4 regions of the Paenibacillus sp. FSL L8-0333 genome follow, and region 1 is predicted to be linked to each of the others. Evidence: riboswitches for the same ligand, from Rfam matches in the RefSeq annotation. Region 1 holds a riboswitch; each other region holds the start of a gene.
The links. A riboswitch is a leader RNA that binds a small molecule or an ion and turns the genes downstream of it on or off. The one in region 1 is predicted to bind cyclic di-AMP.
Positions count from the first base shown of each region.

Region 2: it holds a riboswitch for cyclic di-AMP, as region 1 does, so the genes downstream of both, NYE72_RS16550 (APC family permease) here and NYE72_RS26050 (alpha/beta hydrolase) in region 1, are expected to answer to the same signal.
Region 3: it holds a riboswitch for cyclic di-AMP, as region 1 does, so the genes downstream of both, NYE72_RS25600 (TrkH family potassium uptake protein) here and NYE72_RS26050 (alpha/beta hydrolase) in region 1, are expected to answer to the same signal.
Region 4: it holds a riboswitch for cyclic di-AMP, as region 1 does, so the genes downstream of both, NYE72_RS00545 (C40 family peptidase) here and NYE72_RS26050 (alpha/beta hydrolase) in region 1, are expected to answer to the same signal.

Region 1 is NZ_CP150186.1:5,851,667-5,859,361, forward strand. It holds gene NYE72_RS26045 (exosporium glycoprotein BclB-related protein) at 26-1,840, shown strand; gene NYE72_RS26050 (alpha/beta hydrolase) at 3,088-3,897, opposite strand; cyclic di-AMP (ydaO/yuaA leader) riboswitch at 4,003-4,189, opposite strand; gene NYE72_RS26055 (hypothetical protein) at 4,510-4,683, opposite strand; gene NYE72_RS26060 (Nif3-like dinuclear metal center hexameric protein) at 4,768-5,526, opposite strand; gene NYE72_RS26065 (alpha-glucuronidase family glycosyl hydrolase) at 5,587-7,641, opposite strand.
Region 2 is NZ_CP150186.1:3,711,624-3,719,318, reverse strand. It holds gene NYE72_RS16560 (DsbA family protein) at 1-597, shown strand, start outside; gene NYE72_RS16555 (disulfide oxidoreductase) at 594-1,058, shown strand; cyclic di-AMP (ydaO/yuaA leader) riboswitch at 1,253-1,412, shown strand; gene NYE72_RS16550 (APC family permease) at 1,537-3,354, shown strand; gene NYE72_RS16545 (iron-hydroxamate ABC transporter substrate-binding protein) at 3,558-4,565, shown strand; gene NYE72_RS16540 (iron ABC transporter permease) at 4,786-5,841, shown strand; gene NYE72_RS16535 (iron ABC transporter permease) at 5,841-6,875, shown strand; gene NYE72_RS16530 (ABC transporter ATP-binding protein) at 6,931-7,695, shown strand, end outside.
Region 3 is NZ_CP150186.1:5,744,310-5,752,004, forward strand. It holds gene NYE72_RS25590 (LysR family transcriptional regulator) at 1-319, shown strand, start outside; gene NYE72_RS25595 (TrkA family potassium uptake protein) at 843-1,514, opposite strand; gene NYE72_RS25600 (TrkH family potassium uptake protein) at 1,528-2,886, opposite strand; cyclic di-AMP (ydaO/yuaA leader) riboswitch at 2,950-3,125, opposite strand; gene NYE72_RS25605 (CPBP family intramembrane glutamic endopeptidase) at 3,446-5,122, shown strand; gene uvrC (excinuclease ABC subunit UvrC) at 5,221-7,173, opposite strand; gene trxA (thioredoxin) at 7,295-7,612, opposite strand.
Region 4 is NZ_CP150186.1:109,573-117,267, forward strand. It holds gene motB (flagellar motor protein MotB) at 1-631, opposite strand, end outside; gene motA (flagellar motor stator protein MotA) at 615-1,415, opposite strand; gene NYE72_RS00520 (hypothetical protein) at 1,622-1,915, shown strand; gene NYE72_RS00525 (4a-hydroxytetrahydrobiopterin dehydratase) at 2,144-2,431, shown strand; gene NYE72_RS00530 (cytochrome c) at 2,513-2,869, opposite strand; gene NYE72_RS00535 (GNAT family N-acetyltransferase) at 2,997-3,482, opposite strand; gene NYE72_RS00540 (C40 family peptidase) at 3,671-4,123, opposite strand; cyclic di-AMP (ydaO/yuaA leader) riboswitch at 4,168-4,310, opposite strand; gene NYE72_RS00545 (C40 family peptidase) at 4,659-5,087, opposite strand; cyclic di-AMP (ydaO/yuaA leader) riboswitch at 5,145-5,283, opposite strand; gene NYE72_RS00550 (hypothetical protein) at 5,501-6,331, opposite strand; gene NYE72_RS00555 (M1 family metallopeptidase) at 6,343-7,695, opposite strand, start outside.

The DNA of each region.
Region 1 (7,695 bases):
AAGTTCAAGGAGGAGATATAGAAATATGCCTGATTACAGACCATTTAAGGGCGATGCTATCCTAAACAAGCATGGAAGGATCAGCAGTCCTATTAGAAAGAGGGAGTGTAACGCACTATTAAAAATAGTCACTGATCTCTCTGCAGTGGTACCCCCCGTACTTACGAATCCCACAACACTTCATATTGTCAATCTCCAAAGAGTGTTAAGAGAGCTATTGGAATTCTTGCATACTTCTAAGTTATGCAGCCCTTTTAGAACTGAGCTACTTTCTGTAGTAGAGATAACCATTGTATCGACCGAAGTCAGTCCCTTCTCAGTCGTAAGCGTTGGCACTAATCTTCAACTGCTATTAGCTGAGTTATTATCTTTTATTCTCGCCACGAAGATTGACCCTAATTGCAAAGATCAGCTGATTATTCAGATCAGACATATTCAGGCTTCTATTACACAAGCAATTGGATTACCTATTAAAGGTGTGACTGGACCTTCAGGGCCACAGGGGCCACAGGGACCTCAGGGGCTGCAAGGGTCTCAGGGGGTTCCGGGAGCAACGGGAACTACAGGGGCAGGGCTGCAGGGAATTGTTGCTTTTAATCCTGCACTAAGCCCTACTTATCCTGCCGGTCAAGTAGTAACCTTCAATGGCAGTACCTATATAGCTACTGTTGCGGGACCAACGGGAACACCTGGAAGTTCACCAGATTATTTATTAATTGCTGGGGGCTCCACAGGCCCCCAAGGACCTCAAGGACCTCAAGGAACACCGGGACTTCAAGGACCTCAGGGGCCGCAAGGGGTAGGGCTGCAAGGGATTGTAATCTTTAATCCTGCACAAAGTCCTACTTATCCAGCAGGTCAAGTAGTAACCTTCAATGGCAGCACCTATATTGCTACCGTTTCAGGACCTACTGGAATACCCGGGAGTTCACCAGATTACTTGTTAATCGCTGGTGGCGCGATGGGACCTCAAGGACCACAGGGTGTGCAGGGGATTCAAGGGCCAACAGGTGCGCAAGGACCAGCGGGTCCAGGCGTCGGAGCGACTGGAGCGACTGGCTCGACTGGGGCTGCAGGCTTGGCAGGCCCTGCTGGTGCAACGGGCGCGACTGGCGACCCCGGCGCGGTCGGCGTTGCCGGAGCTACGGGTGCAACGGGTGCGACTGGTGATCCCGGCGCGGTCGGCGTTGCCGGAGCTACGGGTGCAACGGGTGCGACTGGTGATCCCGGTGCGGTCGGCGTTGCCGGAGCTACGGGTGCAACGGGTGATCCCGGCGCGGTTGGAGCTACTGGCATTACCGGAGTCACTGGTGCAACCGGTAACGGTGCAATTATTCCACTGGCATCCGGAGGACCTATTATTATGACCACGGTTTTAGGTGGTTTGGTTGGAACAACAAGCCTTGTAGGCTTCGGAAGTTCAGCCACAGGCATTTCTCTTGTTGGCGGTAATATTGATTTAACAGGTACTCTCCTTGGACCGCTTATCAACTTTGCATTCTCGACTCCTCGTGCAGGAGTGATAACATCCCTTGCTGCTTATTTCAGTAATACCATAGCTTTATCGCTGCTTGGTACTACAATAAATGTAACAGCACAGTTGTACCAATCGGCCACACCAAATAACACATTTACTGCTATTCCAGGGGCATTAGTAGCGCTCCCACCTATCACAGGTACTATTAATCTAGGAACTTTTGTCAATGGAATTACAAATGATATCAATTTTGCTGTAACACCACAGACACGTCTGCTTATGGTATTCTCAGCCACTGCTACAGGCCTCACCCTTGTAAATACAGTCACTGGTTATGCAAGTGCTGGCTTTACGATTGTATAATCATTAAAACAAATTCAAAAAAAGGCATCTGCCATTCCTTCTAAGGAGTGATAGATGCTTTTTTGGTAATATACGGTACACTTACTTGATCTTTCGGACTCAAATGCCGCTATTCGTTAATTTATCCCTGTTTAGAGAGATCATCGGACCTGAGAGGCGCTATTGGGCAGAAATGGTGCTCAATAGCGTCTATTTTGTACAAATAACGCCTATGGGGTCCAATAGCAACTCAAAAATAGGAAAATGTTGCAAATAAGAGCGCTTGAGTCCGATAGTCTGTCAATGTCACTCCCCGCTCTTCTTCTCTCCTACTCATGTCCGGAGGCTGAATCCCTATTACCGAAACCTTCCTTTCCTTTGGTCTCGATCAGGAGCTGCAGATACGCTGCTTACTTCACCTCCTTCTATACACTTACAATCACTACTTAGAGTCTACTGTTTCTTTCCCACGTCGGATGAGCTGCTTACTATGCCTCCCTCTATACACTTACCTTCACTACTTAGGTCTACCGTACTCTCCCACGTCGGATGAGCTGCTTACTACGCCTCCTTCTATACACTTACCTTCACTACTTAGGGTCTACCGTTCTTTCCCACGTCTGATGCGCTGCTTACTACGCCTCCCTCCATACACTTACCTTCACTACTTAGGGTCTACTGTTCTTTCCCACGTCGGGTGAGCTGCTTACTACGCCCCTTCTATACTCTTACCTTCACTACTTAGAGTCTACTGTTCTTTCCCACGTCGGGTGAGCTATATTTGATGCTGTGGTAGGGTAGGGACATTAAGTGGCGTTCTAGGTACAATATGCTTGTAAATGTTCAACATCCACCGGTTAGTAAAATACCAAAGGCTGGCTCATTCGTAGATTTCACTACTGATGAGCCAGCCTTTAGTTAGATATCCATTATATTAGGGAAATCCTCCCTAATATTCATCGATAATCGCTTTAAAATAAGGTTTTTAGGGAATTTATCCCTAAAAATTCATACAAATACCCATTTATGGCTAAAAACATCCTATTATTAGGGAAGTTTTCCCTAATTCACGTTCTAGGAGCCATAATTCCCTTCACTTTAGGGAGAATTTCCTTAATCCACGTTCTAGGAGCCATAATCACCTTCACTTTAGGGAGAATTTCCCTAAAGTTCTACCCAGAAAGACGTCCCATAGCCAGCTCATTCCCCCTGGCTATGGGACGCCCTTTTCCACATAAACGCTTCGCTTGTAAAGGTCTCCCTATAGATCAGCTAATCTGCTGACTGCCCTGCTGCTTCTCTAAGAAACGTTGAAGAATCGCATTGAATTGCTCCGGCTGGCATAGATTACTTGGATCTAATGCGTTCGGAATAATCGCCAACTGCGCATGTGGCAGCTGAGACACCATTTCCTTCATACAATTCACTCCAAATTCATTAAAGTCCCCTACAATACATAAAGCAGGACGTTTAAAAGCCTTTAAGCATCTGGTGTAATCAACATGGCTTGTAGCCAGTCTTTGCCGATATAGCTCCCGGGGACGTTTGTCCAGCAGCCCTCTTCTAATCTCATTGTAGGCCAGACTCCAGCGCTCTCGGTACATCATCCGAATCGAAGGCAACACCAGCTCGCTTGGGAGATAATACATTAGCAAACTGCAATATGCTGCCATAGTTTGTATTTTCCCTACAATTGTTGATCCGTGAGTCCTACAGAAGCTATCCGCGACCACAATGGCTTTCACACGCTCAGGATATTGTTTGGCAATATGCTGAACGACTAAGCCACCATAGGCGATTCCTACAAAAACTGCTTCACGAATACCTAGGTCATTCAACAGCATAATCAAATCCAGACATTGCGTCTCAATAATCTCATGTGGGGCCTCCAGCAGTTTACCAGACTTGCCATTCCCCCGTAAATCGCACAAAATCACTTTATATTTATCGGAAAAATACTCCAGCTGTGGTTTGAACATACTGTGTGTTAATCCATGTCCATGGATAAACACAACCGGAGTGCCAGTTCCATTGATTTCATAATAGAGCGAAGTTCCGTTCAGTTTAGCGATAGGCAAAGGTAACACCTCTTTCATAATAAATTCTACGTCTATATCTGCTTAAAAACGCAGCAAAAAACCACAGAGGGATTCTCTGTGGCTATTCATCACTAAACACGCCATTCATCCTCTCTCCATACGCTTACGAGGTTAGCTGTCGGATTCGGGCAGTGAGAGTTGCCCTACCTGCAGGGATGCATGTTATGCACCCGGAACAGGATTCACCCCATAACCAGTGCCGACTCTCACATCGGCTGCCAGTTGTTGGTTCCCCCGCTTTCCAGAAACGGAAATTAAGCGGATTGCTTATGTAATTGTAAATTTAAGATAATTGTCAGTTCTGAGATGAATCATACTCTTGTAAGGTTTGCTTGTAAAGGAGGGCTCTGGTCAAAATAATGTTGAAAGCAATGCTTTTCATTTCATATTGAGCATACTCTTCATTTTCTCTTTCTTTTGCTCTTGTTTACTCGTTTTATTTAAGAAAATGGCTCTGAACCAAGCCAAACGGAGGTTAAAACACCAGTACTTTCTATATAAAGGCCATCCTTTTCACTGGAGATATGAAAAAAGCTAAGCAGAATCAGAGGTATTCCCCTGTCCACTTAGCTTCCTCTTACAATACTATGGCTACAAAAGATCGGCGTTTTTCAATGCATGCTCCCAGCTTGGAAAAAAGAACAGCGCACTTCTCATAAGCTCAGGATCGCTCTGCTTTACTTGTTTTTTACTGATCGAGCTTCCGTCGCTTTGCAGCTTTTTGATCCGACTTAATACTTCATCAGCCTCCAAAGGAATTTCCATTGAAACACTCCTTTCTCAGTGACCTGTTTCCCTTCATTTTCTCCATAATATGTTTATTTATTCCGTACTCTTTATTTCCCCAGATTAAACCATCTGATAGATGGGTTGTTCAGCAATGAACCGGTTAGGAAGCATGGGATATTTGTCTGCTAAGATTTCAGCTAAATATTTCATTCCCGGCGCTTCACTCTCCGCATGACCTAACATGATGAGCGCTTTAGATCTGCCTTGGTGCCCTGCATCCCGCACATATTCCGGAGTCTCCCACTCTGGTCCCTCTCCAGCAATAATTAAATCAAGATTGTGATCATTAAAATGCGGAATAGCCATCGTCCCGCCTCCTCTGTAACCTACTAATATCCCTACGCGTTTGCAGGACAGAGACAGGTCACCGGCAGCGCGTACATAAGAGATCCCTAGCTTACTTTTAATATATTGAGCAGCTTCCAGTACAGTCATAGCAGGAATATTGAGAATCGTAGCAGCTGCTTGCTGCTCTTCCACGTATGCGGACCAATCTAGTTCTTGCAGTAAACCCACCATAATTCCATCCGGCTTTTGCCGATGCCAATAATCATGATAACGAAAAATAGCAATTTGGGAATGTTCGATCAGACTTTTTTTCGCATGATAAACCGGATCACCTTCTAACCACTCGCTCGCCGCATGATGGCTATAAAATACACCTTCATGCGTGATCAGCAAATTGGCTCCTAACGCTATTGCTTGCTCCACAACATTTTGTGTGGCAGAGAAGGCCGTAATAATCCCTGTGACTTCAGTTTCCGGTTCCCCTGGGTTCAGAATATCGACAGTGCCTTCTACCTGTTCCACAGTTCCCATTAAATCTTCCAGAATCGCTCTAATCGTGAGGCTCACTATCATCATCCCTCGATTCGAAATCTAATAAATCTTTCTGCCTTTAAGATCCTCAATTCCGCTCTTGCGGTAAAAATACGTATTGATCCGATCTCTCCATTCCTGCGCATGCTCTGCTTGCTCTTCAAGACGTTGCTTCACTTGCATATACAATCCACTATCCACGCTGCCTTCAAGTGATTCCCATGTCGCTAGAAGCTGTGCAGCCTGCTCAGCCCCCTCAAAATGAGTATCGTAGATATGCTGAATAATAGTTTGCCCCGATTGCAGAACATACGTGTATGGAACATGATGAAAGAACAGCAACAGCTCTTCCGGACAAGACGCTAGATTCTCATAATTTGATGCATTAAGCCCCATATACTGTCCGCTATAACCCGTTCCCGATTTGACTGAACGATCCACACCAATGCCCTTATGATCCGCATAATGGTACGTTCCCCACTTGGCGTATTCATACCCATCCACATTCGGCCCATAATGATGATCCGGATTAACCATCCAACCCACACCTAATGGAGCTGTGTAAGATTCGTAAATCCTCCATGAGTCCATCAACATCCCGCGAATAGCAGCCACTAGACCTTCATCAGTGCCAAAGGTAAGCCGAATCCATTCCTCAGCTATTTCTTTTGCCGTCAGCTCCGGATTCCAAATTAATCTTCCATATCCATACAGATTAGCTTGAGCTAACCCATGCCCCGTCCAGTTCATGTCATCTCCAACATTAGTTACAGCAGCCACACCATTATACTTATTTCCCCACACCGATCCGTCCACAATATGTTTCACAAGCGTAGTTTGCCCTCTGGCATAAGTATTGAAATCAAGGACTTCTTTCCACTGTGGAACAAGATAACAGAGATGCCGCTGCTGCCCCGTATATTCTTGAGCAATCTGAAACTCCATCAGATGATTGGTATGTTCCAGTGCGCCAAACAGCGGAGATACCGGTTCTCTGACTTGAAAATCCATCGGTCCATTCTTGATTTGCAGCACTACATTATCATTAAATCGGCCATCCAATGGTTTGAAATGATCATATGCCGCTCTGGCCCGATCTGTCTTACGGTCACGCCAATCCTGCTTGCAGTTATATACGAAACAACGCCAAATCACGATTCCGCCAAACGGCTCCAGTGCTTCTCCCAGCATGTTGGCGCCATCTGCATGGTCACGTCCGTAAGTGAATGGTCCTGGTCGATTTTCTGAATCCGCTTTGACCACAAACCCGCCAAAATCAGGTATCGCTCGATAAACCTCACTAGCCTTATCTTTCCACCATTTCCGCACCGCTGGGTCCAGAGGATCAGCTGTGTCCAATGCTCCGATCTGTATCGGGCTGGCGAAGTTAGCACTGAGGAATAGCTTAATCCCGTATACGCGGAATATTCCTGCAATCAACGCGATATCAGGCAAATATTGCTCCGTTATAAATAGAGATTCAAGCTCATGAACATTCACATTGTTAATCGAAATCGCGTTGATCCCCACAGAGGACATTAATCTGGCATAATCACGTAGCCGCTTTGTATCGTTAAGAAATTGATTGGACTCGTAAAAAAAGGAGCGTCCAGCATAGCCACGTTCAATACTGCCATCAAAATTATCCCAGTGATTAATCATTCGCAGGCCGTTCACCGGATTCATAGATAAATCTAGAGCGTCTATCTCGCTTTCTGTTCCTATCAGCCGTAAAAGATGGAATACACCATACAAAATTCCAACAGACGTTAAAGCACCGATAGCGATACATCGCTCAGTAGCGTTTGTACGTATAAGGAAACCTTCAGGACCTAGTGAATCGGTTCGCTCTCCTCCGAATACTCTACCAATTAACGGATTCCCCCCTTGGAAGGTTCCTATAACGATACACGGTCCTTCTGGTTGCGCTGTGAGCAGTGGCGCTTTGCCCAGCATAGAGGTCATCCCCTGTATGAATTCCGCGGCTGCTGCCTGAATCGTCTCGTTGTCCTCCGTTACAACCAACTCACCACACCAATTTAAATATTGATTGTATAGAGATCCAGATTTCAGCTTGCCATAGTTGAGCCAAGCCTCATAAGCGGTATTTGTCATGTATATTCCTCCCGTATAAATAACCCGCCCTGGATTAAAAAGGACGGGTTCAAA
Region 2 (7,695 bases), 2.1 Mb from region 1:
TCGAAAGATGCAGCAAAGAATGTCTCTACAGGAGAACCGGTAGAATTCAATTACAGTGAGCTACCTAGGATTGGTAATGAGGATGCACCTGTTAAGCTTGTTGAATTTGGCGATTTCAAATGTCCAGCTTGTTCCCAGTTTGCTGGCTCCATGAAACCGAAAATTGTTCAAGATTTTGTCAACGAGGGAAAAGCAGCTCTTTACTTTGTAAATATGGCTTTCGTTGGTCCTGACTCTGAGACAGCTTCACTAGCTGCATTGTCTGTATACCATCAGAATAAGGATGAATTCTGGAAGTTCTATGATGCTGTATATGCGCAGCAAGGGGATGAGAGCGACGAATGGGCCACTGAGGATTTCTTGATAAGCCTTGCTGAAAAAGAGAAATTAGCGATCGATTACGATCTGTTGCGTAAAGACATCCAAGAGAAAACTTATGCAGATGAGCTGAAGAAAGACATTCAGTTGGCAACTGACGCAGGCGTGACAACTACGCCTTCGCTCTACATTAATGGGGTGAAAACGGCTGAACCTTTCGATATTGAAGCGATTACATCTGAAATTAACACCGCCGCAAAAGCAGTGGAGGCAAAGTGACAAAATTCCTATCTTTTTGCAAGCGTAACTGCCTCTATCTGGCCTGGTTTGTCTCTTTGGTTGCTGTAGCTGGTAGCTTGTATTTAAGTGAAGTCTTGAAATATGAACCTTGTAAGCTTTGCTGGTTTCAGCGGATTTTTATGTATCCGCAGTTATTTTTGTTGGGAATTGCCACTTTCCGTGGAGATAAGCGCATCATTCCTTATGTGCTTCCATTAAGTTTGATTGGTGGCAGTATCTCAATCTATCATTATGCGGAACAGAAGATTCCAGCGTTAAGTAAAGTTCTACCTTGTACAATTGGTGTTCCTTGTAATAAAGATTACTTGAACTACTTCGGATTTATTACGATTCCTTTGTTAGCTTTAATCGCTTTTGCTCTAATTAGTCTCCTTCTTTGGTATGGACGTAAGGAAGAAGAAATGATTGAAGTAGATGCAGAGGAGAGCTTAGGATTTTAGTTTTCGCTTTGGAAGTTACAAAAAAGCTGAAAAGGTATTAAAATCACGGGCTAGAGGGATAATTGAAGATAATGAAAGAGAGCATCCAATAAGACGCTATATTTGAGCTTATTGGATGTTTTTTCATTCTTTTTTCATTTTTTTCAACGCTTTACTGTAGGCACTTTGTAGACTAATATTAGACCTTGTGAGAAGTTGAATATGCGCTGAATTTTCTTAGGAAAAACGGGGGAACCAAACTTGGCATTCATGCCAATGGGGTGAATCGGAACCGGGTCGAACAGACCTGTACCGTAGGGCTATAACCACAGCCCGAATCCGCCAGCTAACCTCGTAAGCAAGGTGGGAAAATGACCATGCATAAGCATGCGGATCATTTCCGTATGCTTATTTTTGTGTCTGCATTTATGAAATCCACCGATGAAAACAGCGCACGGAAATTCCGTTTCAGCTCCCAAAGAAAGGAACTGTATCCACCATGGTAAGCAAGGTAAAACGACTATTGATCGGACGTCCGATGAAGTCGAATGAACTCGATCATGAAAAGTTATCCAAGGTTAAAGCACTGGCTGTCCTGTCTTCTGATGCGCTCTCGTCTGTAGCCTACGGAACGGAACAAATACTGATTGTACTGGTGGCTGCCGGGTTTACTGCCATCTGGTATTCCCTGCCAATTGCATTAGCCGTATTGGGCCTGCTGGCCATCCTGATTTTATCCTATCGGCAGACGATTTTTGCTTATCCGCAAGGAGGCGGAGCTTATATCGTAGCCAAGAGCAATCTTGGTATTCCGACAGGGCTGCTCGCTGGGGGTTCATTATTGGTGGATTACATTCTTACCGTAGCGGTTAGTGCCTCGGCAGGGACGGATGCGATCACATCGGCTTTTCCAAGTCTTCATAATCATACTGTTCTCATCGCTGTATCTGTTATCGTTCTATTAACAATCATTAATCTTCGCGGAGTGACTGAATCGGCTTCGTTCATCGCAATTCCAGTGTATTTGTTTGTGGTTTCGATTGTTGTTCTGATTATCTCCGGTATCGTTAAATATGCAATGGGTGGCGCGCATGCGAATGTTCCTGAAATAGGCAGCGCCGTATCTAATGTAAGTTTGTTTCTACTATTAAAAGCGTTTAGCTCTGGTTGTTCAGCCCTAACGGGGGTTGAGGCCGTATCTAATGCGATCCCAAACTTTAAAGCACCGGCTGAGAAGAATGCAGCCAAGACGCTAATGATCATGGGACTTATCCTTGGCTTTATGTTTACCGGAATCACTGTGCTGGCGTATTGGTATGGTATTGTGCCAGATGAAAAGGCTACGGTTGTCTCTCAGATCGCTGAATCGACCTTTGGCCGTGGCGGATTGTACTTTTTCATTCAAGGGATTACAGCAGTGATTTTGTTCTTGGCAGCTAATACAGCATATTCAGCGTTTCCGCTGCTTGCCTTTATGTTTGCAAAAGATAAATATCTGCCACACGCATTTATGGTCCGTGGTGACCGCCTGGGCTTCTCAAACGGCATTATTTTTCTAGGAGTTATGTCTATCATACTTGTGGCTGCATTCCATGGGAATACGGAAGGTTTGATTCCACTTTATGCGGTAGGCGTGTTCATTCCTTTTACCTTATCCCAACTGGGGATGATGGTGCATTGGATCAAAACAAGACCTGCTGGATGGGTGAAAAGATTTGTTGTAAATACCATCGGTATGCTGACTACATTGACGATTACGCTTATATTTATTATTACTAAATTCTCAAGCGTATGGATGGCATTCATTTTCTTACCTGCTGTAATGTTCGTGTTCCACCGTATTCATAAGCACTATTTGAACACTGCGGATCAACTGCGTATATGTCCGGCTACTGATAAACCTATAATTAAAGGAAGTACTGTAGTTGTTCCTGTTGCAGGGGTTACACGTGCTGTATTACATTCCATCAGCTATGCGAAGTCTCTAACAGATAATGTTGTTGCTGTGTATGTAGGCTTTGATGAAGAAGACATTCATAAGATGGAGCAACGGTGGGAGGAATGGAATCCAGGCGTACGCCTGATTGTACTTCGCTCCAGATATCGTAGTATCATTCGTCCGTTAGTGAAGTTTATCGATACGGTTGAGTGGAAGACAGCTGCGACGGATCACATCACGATTCTGATTCCACAGTTTATTACCAAACATTGGTGGCAAGCCGTGCTTCATAATCAGACCAGCTTTTTAATCCGCTCGTATCTAATGAATCAAAAGGACGTTGTAGTAGCGACTGTCCCTTATCATTTAAATAAATAAGTAGAAGATTAAAGATGAGGTTATATCCGGAACGTTCGGAATATAACCTCTTTTGTATTTTATATGAAGGAAATTGTTGCAAATCCACAGAATTTGAAATTTATATGTTGACACAGAGAATGAGAATCAATATCATTTAAAAGTGAAGCAGAGGTAAAGGTCACCTTTGAATATCAAAGCAGTTACATATAGGAGGGTTTTTAATGTTTTGGCTTAACAGAAAAAGATCAGGAAGCATGAAAGTGACAATGAGCGGACTAATAGTGATGACGCTATTACTTTCCGCTTGTGGTAATAATAATGCTGAAAGTTCATCAAATGCAGGAACAGCGCCTACAACAGCTCCTACAGCAGAATCTACAGAGGCACCTGCTGCTCCTAAGACATTAACAGATGCAATGGGCCATGAAGTAACGATTCCGGCTAATCCACAGCGCGTCCTGGGTTCATATTTGGAAGACTCATTGGTAACTCTGGGTGTGACTCCAGTAGCTCAATGGTCAGTTACAAATGGCGTTCAGGATTATCTGGCCACTGAATTGAAGGATGTTCCTACAATTAGTTACGATCTTCCGTTAGAGGCTGTAACCAGCTTTGCTCCGGATCTTATTATCATCCCATCGGAGTCTTCTGTTCAGAACGGGATTTACGATCAGTTGAATAAGATTGCACCCACTTATGTAATTGGGGATGAACTAAATCAAGATTGGCGCAAATCTTTGCTCAAGATTGGTGAGATTTTGAACAAAACCCCTGAAGCAGAAAAAGCCATTAAAGATTATGATGTTAAAGCAGCGGCTGCGAAAGAACAGCTTGCAGGAGCTATTGGACAAGAGTCCGCGGCTATTCTATGGTTGGTGCAAAAAAACTTCTATATTGTAGACGAAACCCGCAGCAGTGGTGCTGTATTATATACAGACCTTGGCGTAAAGCTGCCTAACTTAGTAACAGAGATCCCAGTAGGAACAAGAGCAACTTGGAATCCGATCTCGCTAGAGAAGCTTTCTGAGCTGACTGCAGATCATATTTTCCTTGTAAATAGTGATAAGACTGAGGGTTCGGAGATCTTAGATAGTGCAATTTGGAAGGGCATCCCAGCTGTAAAAGCTGGAAATGTGCATGAAATGAGCTCAACAAGCAGCTGGCTTTACAGTGGTGCGAACGCTGGCAGCAAAATCATTGACGATGTGCTAAAAAGTCTTGTGAAATAAAAGTCGTAATTCACCATGAATGAGACTGATCATTTCGGTGGGGAAGGGCGTGCAGATCAAGTATCTCGTGATACAAAGATCTGCACCATTTTTTTATAAACCAATCCCATAGTACGGAAAAATCGTTCCTGCAATTGTACAACATAAATATTTTTGCGATAATGAGAATGATTGTTGTTATCATATAAACCATTGTAACTATTGAATAAGGAGACAACCCATGGTTTCACCCTCAGATTTCGCAAATCGTATTAACAATGAACCCAAAAAAGCTCTACATACCCGACCGGCAGCTGCCATTGGTATTCTTATTTTTGGACTTGCTGCTATTGCCTTCGGATTGGCACTTTCGGTCTCAGTGGGTGCGGCAGATATCAAGTTAGCTACAGTATGGGAAGCTATATTTCATTTCAATCCAGATTTACAAAAACATCAGGTGATCAGAGAACTGCGATTTCCACGTGCTATTGCTGGCGCCTTAGTCGGTGCTTGCTTCGCAGTAGCAGGGGCTATCATGCAGGGGATGACAAGAAACCCGCTTGCGGATTCAGGGCTGTTAGGCTTGAATGCAGGAGCAGGAGTAGCGCTGGCAATAGTATTTGCTTTTGCACCCTCACTCTCATTCACTTCACTAATGTTGTATTGCTTTATCGGTGCCGCTGTGGCCTCTTTTATCGTATTCGGAATCGGTTCGCTTTCTTTTAATGGCCTGACCCCCTTGCGATTGACACTAGCAGGTTCGGCAGTTAGTGCTTTATTGGTTGCTATTAGTCAGGGAGTAGCTATTCTTTTCAACTTATCTCAGGATATAGCCTTCTGGTTAGCCGGTGGGATGGGGGGAGCTAGCTGGACTCAGATCAAGATTATATTCCCTTGGGTGGCCGTAGCCTTAATTGCAGCGATGATGTTATCACGATCCGTTACATTGCTCAGCTTAGGAAGAGAAGTTGCGGTTGGTCTGGGGCAGCGGACAAGGTTAGTTCAGTTGGCATGTATGATTGTTGTGGTTATCTTAGCTGGAAGTGCGGTTTCAACGGTTGGCCCGATTGCTTTTATAGGACTAATTATTCCACATGTTACACGTTATTTCGTTGGAGTGGACTACCGCTGGATTATACCTTGCTCGGCTGTTCTGGGGAGCTTATTGATTATCTTTGCAGATATTGCCGCAAGAATGATAAATGCACCGTATGAGACACCGCTAGGAGCCTTAATTGCCATCATCGGCGTACCTTTCTTTATTTATTTAGCGAGTAAGCGGAAGGGGGAGCTGTAATGCCCAAAATAACCCTTACTCCAGATGAAAAAGAACGCCGCACACGCACCATAACGGTGTTATCGCTCCTTGCTATACTGATCGTCGTGGTGTTTATAGTCAGTATGAATACAGGGTTTATGCGTCTATCCCCACTGGAGGTATTACATACACTGCTGGGTGATGGAACACATCAGCAAAAGCTTATTTTATTTGATTTCAGATTACCCCGCATCGTAATTTCATTGTTAGTTGGAGCGGGCTTTGCAGTGTCAGGCTGTATTCTACAAAGTCTCGCACGTAATGCACTCGCTGAACCGGCTACGCTGGGCATAAGTGCTGGTGCAGGTTTTGCTGTAATCATTTTCATCTCGTTCTTTCCGGCTACAACCGCAGCTCCGGTATTTGTCTTGCCTCTCCTAGCGCTTGGTGGGGCTGGCCTGACCGCAGCTTTAATCTATATTCTTGCCTACCGGAAGGCAGATGGTCTGTCTCCTACAAGGCTGATCCTTATCGGGATTGCGGTCGCTGCAGGAATCAATGCTTGCCAGCTTGTATTGGCACTTAGGCTTGATCCTAATAATTATCAATTTGTAGCTACTTGGATCGCCGGGAAAATATGGGGTGGGGATTGGAGATTCGTCCTTGCTTTGCTGCCTTGGATCGTGATTCTGTTACCGTTCGCCTTCTATAAAGCCCGGGTTCTAAATGTATTGAATCTAGGGGACCATACTTCATTAGGTCTAGGAATGCGTGTGGAGAAGGAACGTATTCTCCTTCTGGTAACAGCCGTAGCGCTTGCCGGCTCCTGCGTCGCAGTAAGCGGAGGTATTGGCTTCGTCGGCCTGATAGCACCACACCTGGCTCGCAGGCTCGTGGGACCCCGTCATCAGGTGTTATTACCTGCTAGTGCTTTGACAGGGGCGCTTCTTATGATTACCGCTGATACCATCGGCAGATGGGTGTTGCAACCTGCGGAAGTTCCGACTGGCATTGTGGTTGCGATTATTGGCGCACCTTACTTTTTATATTTACTCGCCAAGTCTAAAGCGTAAATTAGTTCATACTTAGGAGCATAGCTCCATAAAACTTTTAAGGGAGTTGTAGATCATGTCAGAACGTTTGAATACAGAAGAATTAAGTATTGGGTATGCAGAGGCTACTATAGTTAAAGGATTGAACTTGTCTATCCCTACGGGAAAAATCACTGCACTAGTAGGTGCTAACGGCTCCGGTAAATCTACAATCCTCAAAACGATGGCCCGGATTATGAAGCCGAAGAGTGGCACCGTAATGCTGGACGGCAAATCGATCCATAACTTTTCAACTAAAGAGGTTGCTAGGCAGCTAGCGATTCTACCGCAGAACCCAACGGCTCCTGACGGTCTGACGGTATCTGAGCTGGTCAGCTACGGTCGTTTCCCTCATCAGAAGGGATTTGGCACGATGACCGCTGAGGATCGCAACATCATCTCCAACGCCATCTCTGTTACGGGCATGGAATCTTTTCATGATCGCCCTATTGACCGTCTCTCAGGTGGACAACGTCAACGCGCATGGATCGCTATGGCGTTAGCTCAAGAAACAGATATTTTATTCCTTGACGAGCCTACAACCTTCCTAGATATGGCGCATCAGCTCGAAGTTCTTCAGCTATTGCAAAAGCTGAATGAGGAAGAAGGTCGTACCATCATCATGGTCGTGCATGATTTGAATCATGCTACTCGTTATGCGCAGCATATGGTAGCGATTAAGTCCGGTACTGTGGTTAGCGAAGGCTCACCTACTGAGGTTATGACACCAGATGTATTGCGGGAAGTGTTTGGAATTGAAGCGGATATCGTTCCGGATCCACGTACGGGTGTGCCACTGTGT
Region 3 (7,695 bases), 110 kb from region 1:
GGGTACCTGGTACCGGCGCCTGACGGACGATCTATTCCAGCGCTGCGGGATTGATCCCGATGTGCGCATGGAGATTGACTCCTTCGAAGCCATCGTGCGGCTGCTTCCGACTGTCAAAGCGGCTGCGTTGCTGCCAAAGTCTTATCTGCGTCCAGAGCTGCTGAACGGCGGCGGACTGGTGTCCTTACATATCAAGGAGCTGGAGCAGACTCAACGGACCACCTGCCTGATTTACCGTGACGATGGAAGCATGAGCACGGCGGCTCGCAGTCTGGTGCAAGTAACCGAAGAGATGTTTCTGACAGAACGTGAGCAGTAAAGCCGGACCAAATGAATCAAGGGGCGCACCTATTGATCTCCAAATGAGGCAATAAGTGAAGCACTTATTGCGTAATTAGGGAATTTCTCCCTGAAATTTAGAGATTTCTGTTCAGCAGACTTATAATTAGGGAAAACTTCCCTAATTTTCGGCTGATTGAGTAACTAATAAAGGAATCCCACTGTTTATTAGGGAGGAATTCCCTAATGTCGTTCATTTAGAGCGAATAGCGGCTATTTTTAGGGAGGTTTTCCCTAATTAGTTACACCCACTCTGTACATCGTACAAACAAAGAACGCATATCGCCCATATTCCACCGTCACAGATACCACAAATCATCTACTACAGCCGTACGAATATCACACCTAACAACTCGTCAACCGCACAAACCAATATATTAGAACACTACGCGTGGTCTATAGCCATATGGCATAGTGAAATCCATTACTTTTCCTACTCTTTACTCCATAAAAAAGAAGCTGCCCCCAAGTAGAATTCACTACTTTTGAGTCAGCTTCTTTTCCTATGATTCTTGGTTCACAACTTCACTCTCAAAACGGTCAATACTTTCATTAGGACCAATGAGTACCATAACATCGCCTTCACTTAAATAATCATGGGCAGTTGGAGCGACGATTATTCCACTTTCCCTATTCAGGGCAACAATACTGCAGCCATATTTAGCTCTTGTATTTAAATCAGACAAGCTTCTGCCGTTCATGCAGGACGGTACGGTCAGCTCGACAATTTTATAATCCTTGGACAGTTCAATATAATCCAGCAAATTGGGCGTCACCAGCTGGTGTGCCACACGAATCCCCATATCCCGCTCCGGAAAAATAACCCGATCAACCCCCAGCCGCGACAGTGCGCGGCCATGAAGGATGGAGATTGCCTTAGCCACCACTTGCTTGACTCCAATTTCCTTCAACAAAATGGCCGCCAGAATGCTTCTCTCCATATTGTCACCAATCGCAACAATCCCACAATCAAAGTTCCGTACACCAAGCGAGCGCATAATTCCCTCATCTGTAGCATCTGCTACTACCGTATGCGTCAGTTGATCGCTCATTTCCTCCACGCGTTCTTCATGGTGGTCAATGCCGAGCACCTCGTAGCCCATTTCCATCAGCTCAAGCGCCAGGCTTGAACCGAAGCGACCTAAGCCGATTACTACAAATTGCTGTGCTTTCATTTCTAATTAACTCCTATCCAATAATTATTTTACCTTCCGGATACTTATACAGTGGTTTACCCTGTTTTGGACCGAGTGCATACGCTAAGGTTAGTGGACCCAGCCGACCTGCAAACATCGTCAGACAGAGTAGAATCTTACCGATCGCTGACAGTTCCGGAGTTAGCCCCATAGTCAGTCCTACCGTAGCAAAGGCGGAGGTCGTCTCAAACAAGATTGCCAAGAAATTACTGTCTTCAGTTGTGGAGAGTATCATCGACACAGAGGCGATTAACAACAAAGCCAGCAGCGTGATCGTTAATGCCTTGTAGATGCGCTCCTGAGCCAACCGATAACGGAACAACACAACATCTTCCCGTCCACGCAGCATAGCAATTACAGCACCAATCATCATCGTAAAGGTTGTTGTCTTGATCCCGCCGCCCGTTGAGCCCGGAGAAGCACCAATAAACATAAGAATCACTATAAAAAATTGTGTAGCCTGCCGAAGTCCAGCAATATCTACTGTGTTCGCGCCAGCCGTACGGGGAGACACGGATTGAAAGAAGGCCGATAATATTTTACCGCCAAAATTCAGTGAACCTAGGGTACGAGTGTTAGTAAACTCGAATATAAAAATAACCAGAGCTCCGATCAGAATCAGCCCTGTGCTGGTGGACAGGACAACTTTACTATGTAGAGACAGCCTGCGGGTTACCCGAAACTCCACCAGATCTGACATTACAATAAAACCAATCCCGCCGGAGACAATCAGAAACATCACAATAATATTCACAAGCGGATCATATACATAATCAGTTAAACTGCGAAAATCCCCAAAAATATCGAACCCCGCATTATTAAACATAGACACCGCATGAAATATGCCATAATAAATCGCTTTTCCCAGTGGCATATCAAAAGCCCAGCGAATAGACAGCAGCAAAGCGGCACAGCCTTCTATGACAAGAGAATATATGAGGACTCTTCGGATCAGCCGCACAATTCCTTCCATAGAGCCTTGATTCATGGCTTCCTGTAGGATTAGCCTGTCCCGCAAAGATATTTTACGCTTTAACACCAGTGAAAATAGAGTGGCCATGGTCATAAACCCTAAGCCGCCGATCTGGATTAGGATCATAATTACGGTTTTCCCAAAAATCGTGAACGAAGTTCCGGTATCCAGCACAACAAGCCCTGTTACACAGGTTGCCGAAGTTGAAGTAAATAATGCATCAATAAATTTCACGGAATTCCCGCTTGTGCTTGAGATGGGGAGCATAAGCAGCAAGGCCCCTATCAAAATAATCGATGCAAAACCCAGCACCAGTATCTGCGGCGGCGAGAGCTTCAGAAACTTAAATTCAGAAATCCTGCGAAACTGTGAAGCCATTTGCTCACCTTCTTATCAAAAATTCCAACAAAAAAAGCACTGGAAAACCAATGCTGACTTGGTTCCTGCAGTAAATTAGCCTACGAGGTTAGCTGACGGATTCGGACTATGCAGGCTGCCCTATTCGTTCCTAGAACGAAATTCACCCCTGATGAAAGTGCCATTTATCGTGTACACTCCACTTTTCATCACTTCTTATGGTTCCCCCGTTTTCACCAGAAATTCGGCTACTATACAATTGCATACAAATTATATACGTTATTTAGTGAATTCACAAAGACACAATTAATGCTCATTCACATGAAAAAATGCGGTTTAAAGAGACTGCATCAAATGGAGTACCTTTTCTCATCACTTTTCCGTGTTTTCCCTGCAATTACACCGATTCTCACCATTCGTACACAAATGAACACGATAAAATTCATGGTATAAATTCACATGACTATTCTATACTATCTCTATTACCCATAAAAAGAACATATAATGTTTTTTGTAACCAGCCAGGCACTAATACTATAATGGAACATAACATTGTCAGTACATAACAAGGAGGCGTTACATGAATCCCGTCGGCCAGCCCCTACAGCAACGTGCCCTCTCCAAGAGGCTCATCATCTCGGGCATTATCGGTCTTATTCTATTTATTATGTTTCAGATTTCCCCTTCGCTGCTAAGCAGCTCTACAGGGGAAGATACCACCGTTATTAGCAAGGCAGAAGCCCGTGACCAAGCCGTATTATTCGCAGAACAAAAGCTCAATTACACCGAAGCACCAAACGATCAATGGAATGTACTTTACGAGACGGACTCTTCCTTTTATGGTTATATGTCTCGCGAGAAGCTTGTGGAGGACTACACCAAGAAAAAATTGGATCAAAAATATCCTTTTGATGTCTTTCGTGCAACGCTTACTCCGTCAGCGGATCAAGAGCCGCAAATCATCGTTGACCTCAATATGTATACCGGCGAGATTGTCGCTTTCTCAAAGGCTGCAAAAGTTGCCTCCGAAGAGGGGTCTGGCATTGCTTCCGTTGGTGCAAAAGAGGACAAGGGAGCTGACCTCACTCTAGCGCAGAAGGAGAATCTTGCTCGTCCTTGGCTTCAGGAATGGGAAGTAAATCCTGCCAAGCTACAAATTGAATCGAATACAGGAAGCCATGGGCTGGTGTATACGGATAGCACTGTTCAGGTCGGCGAATCCTTATTGCACTATTATTTTGATTTCAGTGGAGAGCAGGTCTCCAGCTTTAATGCCGGATTCACTGCACCGGCTTGGCATACCTCCTACGTACAAGGACAGACCTCTTTAGCGGAAAAGCTGACATTATTCGGTTACGGTATACCCACACTGATTTTAGGAATTCTGGCACTCGTCTACAGTATTCTTAGAAGAGAGCATACTTCCTTTAAACGTGGGGTATTCCTAAGCTCAGCCTATTTTGTAATCATGATGATCAGCACCTATAATATGCTGCCTGAATCAACAGGCGAAGGGCTAGAAGCACAGATTACCTCTGTCATTATGTTTATCATTTATGCTTTATACAGCCTGCTGATGTCCTCCTTGCTTTACTTCTCTTTAGTGGGCGGCAATGGCCTATGGCGAAAAGAGGGAGGCATGAACCCTTGGCCCCGCGCCAAAGAGCCCGGCTATGGACAATATGTGTTGGATAGTATCCGGGCTGGATACATGTGGGCTTTCGTTCTGCTAGGGGTGCAGACGGTTATGTTCATCATATTATCGTTTACCTTGCACAATTGGTCTACTACAGACGCCACCCAGTCTCCTTATAACATGAGATATGCTTGGCTTCTGCCTATCGTCGCATGGCTCGCTGGTTTATCTGAGGAAGCCATTTATCGCTTTTTCGGAATCCCTATGCTGAAAAAGGTGTTCCGGAACACTTTCGTCGCTTGCTTGATCACCACGCTGGTTTGGGCGTTTGGCCATACGTTATATCCGATCTATCCCATCAGCTCCCGTCCGATTGAGCTGACCGTAATCGGGCTGCTGTTCAGTTATATTTTCCTTCGTTACGGATTTATTGCTGTCATGTTCAGCCACGTCGTGTTTGACAGCATCCTGATGGGCGCTACGCTGATCTTTATGAAGGAGAGCGTAAATGTAGGCGCGGGTATCTTCGCGATTATTATGCCGTTCATAGTCGCTTACATCGTCTATCGATTTAATCCACCACAGAAACCTAAGCCGGTGGAGCCTTCTTCTTTGATTTAAGAAAATAAAATAGTGTACATCCTATAACCAAATTAAAAAAAGGGCATCATAGCAGCTTTAGTCGCTGCTGTGATACCCTTTTTCTTTTGTCATCATTGCTATGAGGTTGGCTCTTCGTCCTTGAGCGCATCAAGAATTTGTCTTGCCAGCTTTTCTCCAATAGAAAGTGTACGGAAATCATCCACGGAGGCTTCTTTAATTTTCTTAAGCGATCCGAAATGCTTAAGCAACGCTTTACGGCGCTTCTCACCTATACCAGGTATAGAATCCAGCTTGGAGGTAACCATGGACTTCCCGCGCTGTTCACGGTGGAAGGTGATCGCGAACCTATGGACCTCATCCTGAATCCGTTGCAAAAGGTAAAATTCCTGACTGTCCCGGGCTAGCGCGACAGGTTCTGGCGGATCTCCAACCAAAAGCTGAGCCGTCTTATGCTTATCATCCTTAACAAGGCCGCAGACCGGAATGAATAATCCCAGCTCATTCTCCAGAATATCAATAGCAGAGGAGATTTGCCCTTTCCCGCCATCGACCACGATAAGATCCGGTATCGGAAGATTCTCCTTCAATACCCGTTCATATCGCCGCCGAATGACCTCGCGCATCGTTCCATAATCATCCGCACCCACTACCGTACGAACCTTATATTTACGATACTCTTTTCGTGCAGGCTTGCCATCAATGAAGACAACCATCGCTGAGACCGGGTTAGTCCCCTGAATGTTCGAGTTATCGAACGCCTCAATGCGGCTCAAGCGTTCAAGACCCAAGCTCTCACCTAAGCTGATCGCTGCTCCAGAGGTACGCTCTTCATCCCGTTCAATCAGCCGGAATTTCTCGTCGATAGCCACTCTTGCATTTTGACAGGCCATGCCAACCATCTGCTTCTTAAGACCGCGTTGTGGCACAAGCACCTTAATGCCCAGCCACTCCTGCAGAATGGAGGCGCCGCCGGCGGCATCCACGATCCCAGCTGCAGCAGCTTCCTCCTCCGCCGTCGCACGTGCCTCAGCCTCTTCAGCCGATTCAGGAGTATCTTCACCCTGTTGTAAATCCGCTTCTGCTGGAGCAGCTATCGTGATCTCAGGTTTAGCCTCTTTATTAGCCAGAGACTCCTCATCGAGCACATCCGGCAGCAGAATCTCCTGCGGCAAAGCGGGATTATCACTGTAATACTGCGTCACATAAGACATAAAGTCACTGTAGGCTTCACCATAGAACGGGAACACGGAGGAATGGCGCTGAATCATCTTCCCTTGTCTCATGTACAGAATCTGTACACACATCCATCCCTTGTCTACAGCATAACCAAATACGTCCCGGTCCTTAGTATCTGTAGTGTTGATCTTCTGCTTCTCCATCAATGCATCGATATGGATAATCTGATCCCGCAGTTCCTTCGCCCGCTCAAAATATAACTCCTCAGCAGCTTCTTGCATTTTTTGCTGTAAATCCTTTTTAACCGCCTCATGACCTCCGCCTAGAAAAGCAGCGATATCCTGCGTAATCTGCTCATACTCGGATTTCTGAACCTCCTTCTCACACGGTGCCAGACACTGGCCCATGTGATAGTAAAGACAGACCTCCTTTGGCATCACACCGCATTTACGAAGCGGGTACATACGATCTAGGAGCTTTTTTGTCTGCTGAGCAGCATAAGCATTAGGATAAGGGCCAAAATATTTTGCTTTATCTTTAATCACCCGGCGTGTAACCTCAAGGCGCGGGTGAGTTTCATTCGTTATTTTTATATAAGGAAACGTCTTGTCGTCTTTCAAAAGCACATTATAACGCGGCATATGTTTCTTAATCAGATTACACTCTAGAATGAGCGCTTCCATGTTACTGGACGTAACGATGTATTCGAAATCAGCAATATTAGCGACAAGCCGCTGCGTTTTACCATTATGACTGCCTGTAAAATAAGACCGCACCCGATTCTTGAGTACCTTCGCTTTGCCCACATAAATAATAGTGCCTTCCTGATTCTTCATCAGATAGCAGCCAGGCAGATCGGGTAGTAGTGCCAGTTTATTGCGGATATTGTCCAAAATGATCCCCTCCAGCTAAATTGGACCCATGATTAGTTGGCATTCAGCACACAAAACGCCTCCGGAATGAACCGAAGGCGCTGAGTGGCAGGGCCGAGGCCCGAACAGTAGCATCTATCAATTATTGATGTTTTGCTACGATATTTTTCAGGGATTCTTTGGAGTTCAGTCCCACAACTTTATCTACCGGTTGACCATCTTTGAAGAAGATCAGAGTTGGGATACTCATAACACCAAAACGGGAAGCCGTTTCCGGATTCTCATCCACATTCAATTTTGCAATTTTCACGTCGTCTCCCAGCTCTGTGGACAATTCATCCAAGATTGGAGCGAGCATTTTACAAGGACCACACCAAGGAGCCCAGAAGTCTACTACTACAGTACCTTGACCTTCCACTTCGTTACTGAAGGATTGGTCAGACACGTTCACGATAGCCATGATATTGTTCCTCCTTTAAGTTTTGCGAAGCATCACGCACATCTTAAGCCAAAGCTTAGTTCATGGAAGCTGCTCCGAAATAT
Region 4 (7,695 bases), 1.1 Mb from region 1:
TCTTCATGAACTGAAGTGCCCGATCCGCACTCAGATCCCAGTTGGATGAATAGTTGCTATTAGAAATCGGAATATCGTCGGTGTGCCCTTGCACTACTACATCATAATCCGGGAATTGCTGCAGCATCGTTGAGATGGATTTAGCTAATTGCCGCGAATCATCCTTAACAATGGCTTGGCCAGAAGCGAACAATGCGTTATCACTGATCGTAATCATTAGCTGAGATTGATTAAGCTTCGTACTGAGCAGATCAGTTAGACCGTTGCTCTTAATATATTGATCGAATTGTTTCTTAAGCTTCTCTAAATCCTCTTGTTCCTTTTGTCGTAGCTTTGCCATTTCTGCTTCTTCAGCTTTCTTGGAAGTAGAGCTACCCATCTTATCATTTTTCCCTAGATCTTCTTGAGTCTTACTAGGCATTGCTGCCCGCTCTTCAAGAATACCTGTACCGCCATTAAGTGCGGAACTGAAGGCCTGACTCATCTCTTCAAATTTCTTGGCATCCGTTGCACTCATAGAATACATAACGATGAACAGAGCCACCAGAAGAGTCATGAGGTCGGAGTAAGGTAACAGCCACGATTCATCGGCATGTTCTTCATGCTCTTCGTGTCTAGTCTTTTTGCTCACCTGATCCACCGTCCTTCTCATTTAACTTAACGCGTTGCGAAGGTGTTAGGAATACAGCAAGCTTCTGATTGATGGCAATAGTAGATACACCGGACTGTATGGACAAAAGACCTTCGACCATCATCATTCGAACTTCGATTTCTTGTTTGGAGAGACGTTTCAGCTTATTAGCAATAGGATGCCATAATACGTAACCTGTAAAGATACCAAGCAATGTGGCGATGAAGGCAGCCCCGATTGCCGCAGCCAGTTTGTTCATATCACTCATATCAGCCAGAGCGGCGATGAGACCGATAACCGCCCCGAGCACCCCGAGGGTAGGAGCATACATACCTGCCTGTGAGAAAATGAGGGCTCCTGCTTTATGTCTATCCTCTGTGGCGTGGATATCCTCCATGAGGACATCGCGGACAAAATCCTGATCATTTCCATCAATAATCATCCGCATGCCGTTTCTGAGGAAGTTATCTTCTATTTCATCGACTTTTGATTCTAGAGCCAACAGACCTTCACGCCGTGTGATAGAAGCCCATTCCATGAACATAGTGATTAATTCGGGTTTACTGATTAACTTCTTTTTGATAAAAATCATTTTGAACAGACTTGGAATCTTTTTGACCTCGTTGAAAGGAAAGGCCATGAAAATAGAAGCTGCCGTACCCACCAAGATAATAACGTAAGCAGCGGGTGTGGCCAAAGCATGAAGTGGAGCGTGCTTGAGGATCATGCCCCAGATTACAGCAACCAAACCAAAAATTAAACCAATTATTGTTGAAATTTCCATTTTGCACCTCGTCCGTGAGATTTAAGATGTGTTCCGACAATGCCGCGTATATCATCCTTGAAACAGCGGCAGGGCACTCTGTGCGAAACCGAATTAACGTATATTCTTATTTATCGACATCATTCGGTTTTTTGTGAAGTCATTTTTTCGGCTATAATGGATAAGGTAAGTAATTATTCATCTGTGAAGAAAACGGAGTGATATACGTGGGTGTAAAGCATGGTAGAGATTACGGTGAAATTCTAACCGATTTGACCGAAGCCGTCGGACGAATTTCCGATGGATATTTATTTTTTGAGATGGATCCGGACGAGTGGCAGGAACTACCCCAAGAATCAAAGCTGGAGGTATGGGAAGCATTGGCTGAGGATCTTTTCTTCGCGCTGGGTAATGAACCTATGATTGAAGTGGGGAGCGGCGTAATTATTTACGATAAGGACACGCACCGCATTAATATTCTAGTTGGCGAAGAGGATTTGGCTTCAGTAGTTTTGATTTAGGCAGAGGAGACGTCTGGACGTAATTTGCCCGTAGTTAGTAGCCCGTGTTAAAATTGATAAAGCCGAGTTATAATCGCTGGGATTTGTGAATACATTTAATCGAAAATATCGCCTTTATCCTGGCACATCCCTTGGACCTCAGAAGCTAAGGGATGTTTTGTTTAACGCCTAAGACAAGTAAAGGGAACTACGCACTTTACTGCAATTTTTTGTAAGGGAGGAAACGAATTGTTATTTACGGAAGAGGAACTGCGTGAGGAGATCACCAAGCTGGAGGGCTGGAAACTGGAAGATAATGTTATGGTGCGAAAATATATGTTCAGCCAATATATGAAGGGCATTGCGTTTGTGGATGAAGTAGCCACGATTTCAGAAGCCTTCGATCACCATCCACATATTACGATTGATTATAAAACAGTTACCCTGCGCCTGAAATCTAATGAAGAAGATGGGATTACAGCTCTAGATCTTCGAGAGGCGCATGAATTTAATGAAGCCTTTGAAAAAAATCATTAGTTTAGCCAAAATCATAAAATAAACGCCCGTGCACAGATAGTCACCTATCTCATACACGGGCGTTTTTGGTTGCTTGGCTGGTTACTTTTTCTCTGAGAGCCAGAGTGCGACGTTGGCGATCTCTTCAGGAGCTAGCTTCTCCTTAAAGGAAGGCATTTGGCCACGTCCTTTGGTGACGATGCTGTAGATTTCCTCAGCGTCATGCTGACCGCCTTCATTCTGAAGACTTGGTCCAACTCCACCTTGAAGCTGATCGCCGTGACAGGTGATACAGCTGGCTTTCACGGTTGCTTCTGCCTTTGCGGCGTCCAGTTGAACTACCGGCATCGTGGGCTTATTTTCTTCTGCTACCTCTTCTTTACCCGGAAGTGTAAACATGAGTACTACCGCAAAGGCACAGGCGGCAAAAAACAAACCGCTCATGATCCATTTCTGCATCCCAATTCGTCCCTTCTATGTAAGCTGCTCCCTACATTATAGCTTATGGTGAAGCGTTATCATAGGGTTTGTGACAAAAAAATGAACGAGAATACAATCATTCTTATGAAATATCTGGTATTTAATATCATTTGTCATAGACCATGCAATAAAAAGGTTTGTCTCCTGTAGGTGTGCGGCGTTCATACGTATCTGTAATCGTAAATCCACATTTTTGATAAGTTCGAATGGCGCGTTGGTTCCAGGTCAGGACTTCCAGATCTATCTCACGATCAGGATAACGATTCAACGCTGTCTGGACGATGGCATCTACGAATAGTTTGCCTAAACCATGGCCGCATAGATCGGGGCGCATCCCAACTCCTAAACGGACGACTCCTTCCATCGGGAACAACTGTGCGAATCCGCACAAAACCTCATTTTCATTTAATATGGAGATATATTGTTCCTCCCGGAGCTGCGGATCACCAAACTCGATGCCAAGAGCCTGCATCTGCTCCCACGGCATCCAGCCATAAATATTATATGGGGGCGTATAGCTCCACTTACAAATAGCTTCTCCGTGAATTGCCTCCATAGGAACAACATGAAAAGTTACCGAGGGATTTATCATAAGGTCAACGATCTCCTTTCACGAGGACATTGCTATATTACTAATTATATACAAAATGGGGGAGGTTCGACTCAGAAACTTTATATGAGGGGAATGTTTTACAAATTATGAGAGGGGTAAATAAGTAATAAGACAAAAAAACAAGCTCTCCTCCAAGAGTACCTTGGAAAAGAGCCTATGTACGTTATTTATTGCACATCATCATTGTCTTCCGATTCAGCAGCAACCGATTGGTAAGCGTCTGTGCTCATAATGCGCTTGGCACCAACGTAGCGTTTCACGTAGTAGCTATCACTCAGAGAGCTAATCGTAACACCGCGTGAGGTAGAAGCGTGTGCGAACTTACCTTCACCGACATAAATGCCGACATGGGAGACACCTTTGCCACTTGTATTGAAGAATACAAGATCTCCGGCTCTTATATCATCACGGGAGATTGCTGTGCCCATTTGATATTGGGAACCTGATTGGTGTGGAAGGTTAATGCCAATCTTATCAAACACATACATTGTAAATCCGGAGCAATCAAATCCGTTAGTGGATATACCGCCGGATACGTATTTAGTACCGATGGCCTTGTCAATCACTTTATCCATTTTGGAATCTGCGAAAGCGCTTCCTGCTCCGATGGTGAGGATGATGGAAAAGCTTAGTACTGCTGCTGCTAACTTCTTCTTCAAAAGTGTATACCCCTTCCAAATGCCTACGAGGTTAGCTTAAGGGTTCGGTTGAAGGTCCCCTATGACCCCTCTATATAATGGAGGTCAATTCACCCAAAGTTGGTTCCCCCGTTTTCCTAATAGTTAGGAAACTCGGCTCATACTGTTGATTAGGATTAGCTTGTAATCAATACATGACAAAACCTTTGTAAATAACAACTTAATGATTACAAAAATGTTACTAAAATCTCACTGCGCTAATTGTAACAAACAGAAAGCCGCTTGGCAATCGTTTTTAACATATTAATGCAGAAAAATTGGCATTTTTACGGTAGAAAGGCATATGTAAGCGTTAATAATGACCTAATTTTTAATATAATTGCAATTTTTATCAAATAAACGTGTTTCAATTGGGCTCTAATAGTGTAAAAATATATTATGGAATAAAGAAAAACCCGAATTTGATTACGGGCATAATCAGATTCAGGTTCATATAGTTGTAATTGTGAGGAAGGTTTCAATCGAAGGCTACAGCTTGATAAGCTGAAGTACTCATTACTCTTTTAGCGCCAACATAACGATTGGCCCAGTAGGCCTGACTGAGTGAAGTGATGGTCACTCCACGCGAAGAGGACGATTGTGCGAATTTTCCGTTTCCAACATAAATGCCGACATGGGATACTCCATTGCCAAGTGTGTTAAAGAACACTAGATCACCAGAACGCAGATTGCTTTTGGATACAGCAGTTCCAACGCTATATTGAGCTTTTGATGTACGAGGTAAAGTAAGACCCACATTCTTGAATACATACTTTGTAAATCCAGAGCAATCAAATCCGGCAGTGCTTGTACCTCCGGTTTTATAGGCAACTCCAATAGTCTTTGAGATTACAGAGTCCATTTTAGAGTCGGCAAAGGCGCTTCCTCCACCAATAGATAATGCCATTACAAGTCCTAGCGCCGCAGCGACGCATTTTTTTCTTAAATTATGTCTTTTCAAAAGATGTACTCCTTCCAAGGCCTGCGAGGTTAGCTTAAGGGTTCGGTAGAAGATTCCCTATGATCCCTGTAAAGCGAGATCAATTCACCCAAAATATGGTTCCCCCACTTCCCGGTGCAAAGGAATTAGGCGTGTTAAGCACCAGAGAATGACGTTTCGACAGTTACACTTACGATAAATACATTTAGTTATGTAGGAATCGTTTCAATTGATTACAAAATTGTTACTAATAGCACAGGACTTATTGTAACAGAGCTTTTACGATTTTGCAAATACTCTTAAGTTATCCGTAATGAGAAAAAGTCCCAGCTCCTGAATACAGGAATTGGGACCTTTTTATTATGTCAAATAAGGTTGATTTATTGTGGAAATGCTTTGCTACGCCATAGATGATATTGTGCAGAGATTCCCCACATTTTTAAGAGCGTAGAAGGTAGTGGTGAGATTTGCCGTATTATAAGTGCCGGTAGGCCGGGACAGAACAGACCCGTCAGTCCGCACACTAGCAGTAAGAGCAGGCCTCCCGCCCCAAGTACAATGGAAACACCTATAGCAGGAATCAGTGACCGCAAGCAGATGATCAGTGAGGAGAACATTCCTGTACCGCCGGTGTAACCAAACTGCATATATAGAAGAAACAGGCGCACGATAAAAATATATATAAGCCATGCCAATACGTATGGTACTAAATGAAGTAACAAAGCGTAGTTAAACAAAGAGGATAAGAACAGCCCGTACATTTTTGGAGCAAGCCAGTAAAGCGGCAGCAGGGTCAGCACCCATTCGATTAGGCTAAAGACTAAGACAGGTAGTCCATAGATCTTCATGCCAGGGAAAAAGAACAGTCCACGCTCGCCCTTTCGCTCCTGGTGGAGCTCATGCAGCAATCCTGCCCTTATGAAAGGGGAAAGCAGAAGTCGCAAGACAACAAGCGCCAGAAGCATCCATAACCAAGTGCGTATCGCAGGGTCCGTATTCAAGCTGAACTGTCCCTCGATATAATACAACAGTCTGCCCATACCGCTGCCTCCGGCGTCTTTATCCGGATAGCGCAGTAGAATTGGAATAATAGCAGATCGGATGAAACCATACATAAAGTAGCCCCAGAGCAGTCGGTAGATGAAGAGCAGAATTAAAATATAAAATTGCTCCTTCATGCTTTGCCAGCCGCGGGTTATCGATGTTCTCACAATCATTCACCTCACCAGACAAGAGTTCCGAGCACGGTTTCAAGTAGTTTAGTTACACTTAATGTCCAGCGAGAGAGCGTCTTGGGCTCTATTTCCGCCAGCCTAAAGTTGTTTAGATGTTTGCTCTCCAATAAGATGGAATGTTCAGGGTCAATCTCAGCAGAGAGAAGAGGCTTATCGCTTAACAATTGAAACGTAGTCTCTACTCCTTCACCGTTCCAGACCCGCTGCACCGAAGAGCTGTCGGCGAATGTGAATTTCACGGGAACATCAACGTAATCGCTCCCTTTGTTTGAAATCTTCACTAATGATTCGTAGCTTGGAGCATCGCCGCTGTTATTTTTTTTAAAAGTAATCGTATCTACTGAGAAGTCAGGCGCTCCATCACCATAAATGTAATCATCGAAATAGGCCTGCCATGATTTTTTGGTTACCTTCTCAACGACTTTCTGAAAATCTGACGTAGCAGGATGCTGGAAACGGAACTTACGAGCGTAGGAGGACATGATGTTGTTCATTGCTTTGGTACCTACCTGGCGTTCGATATCTTTAAGTACAAGCTTGCCGCGGATATAAACATTTCGGCTATAGGAATCCGCCCCTGCATATTTCCACGTTTCCAGATTTAACGGCTCAGGTATAGTCACCAGGCTGGCCTGTAAAGGCAAATTAGACTTGATACCGTATTCTTGCTCCATAAGTCTGTCTTCGGCATAGGAAGTGAAGCTTTCATCCAGCCAGGCTTCCTCGAATTCATTACTGGCTACCATACCGTAGAAGTATTGATGGCCGATTTCATGAATGACGGTTCTTTCAAGTGAGGTATCTGGAGAAGAATCCGCGGCCCCAAAGGCTGTAATAAGGGTAGGGTATTCCATTCCTCCAGCACCGTTGCCCTCCTTAGGTGGGACGACAATAGACAGCGTAGAGTAGGGATAAGGACCATACCATTTGCTGAAGTAGGTCAGGGCAGCCTTGGCAGCCTGAAGGTAACGCTCTTTTAAATCTTTGTGTAGTGGGTCGAGATACACCTTAATTCGTACTCCAGGCACCTCCGGCGTAGAGAAGGCTTCCTCAGCTACTGTAAAATCAGGGGAAGCGGCCCAAGCGAAATCGTGGACATCATCGGCGTAGAACTGATATATTTTCTGATCTTGTTTGAGCTTGGCATTTTTTACAGGAAATCCGGTCGCAGCCACCGTATAGTTGGAAGGGACGGCAATCGTTACATTAAAAATGCCAAAATCACTGTAAAACTCAGAGGTCCCGTGATACTGATGCAGGTCCCAGCCTTCTTCTTTAACTCCGCGTGTGCCCCTCGGCTCGTATACACTAAGCTTAGGGAACCATTGCCCAGCCATAAC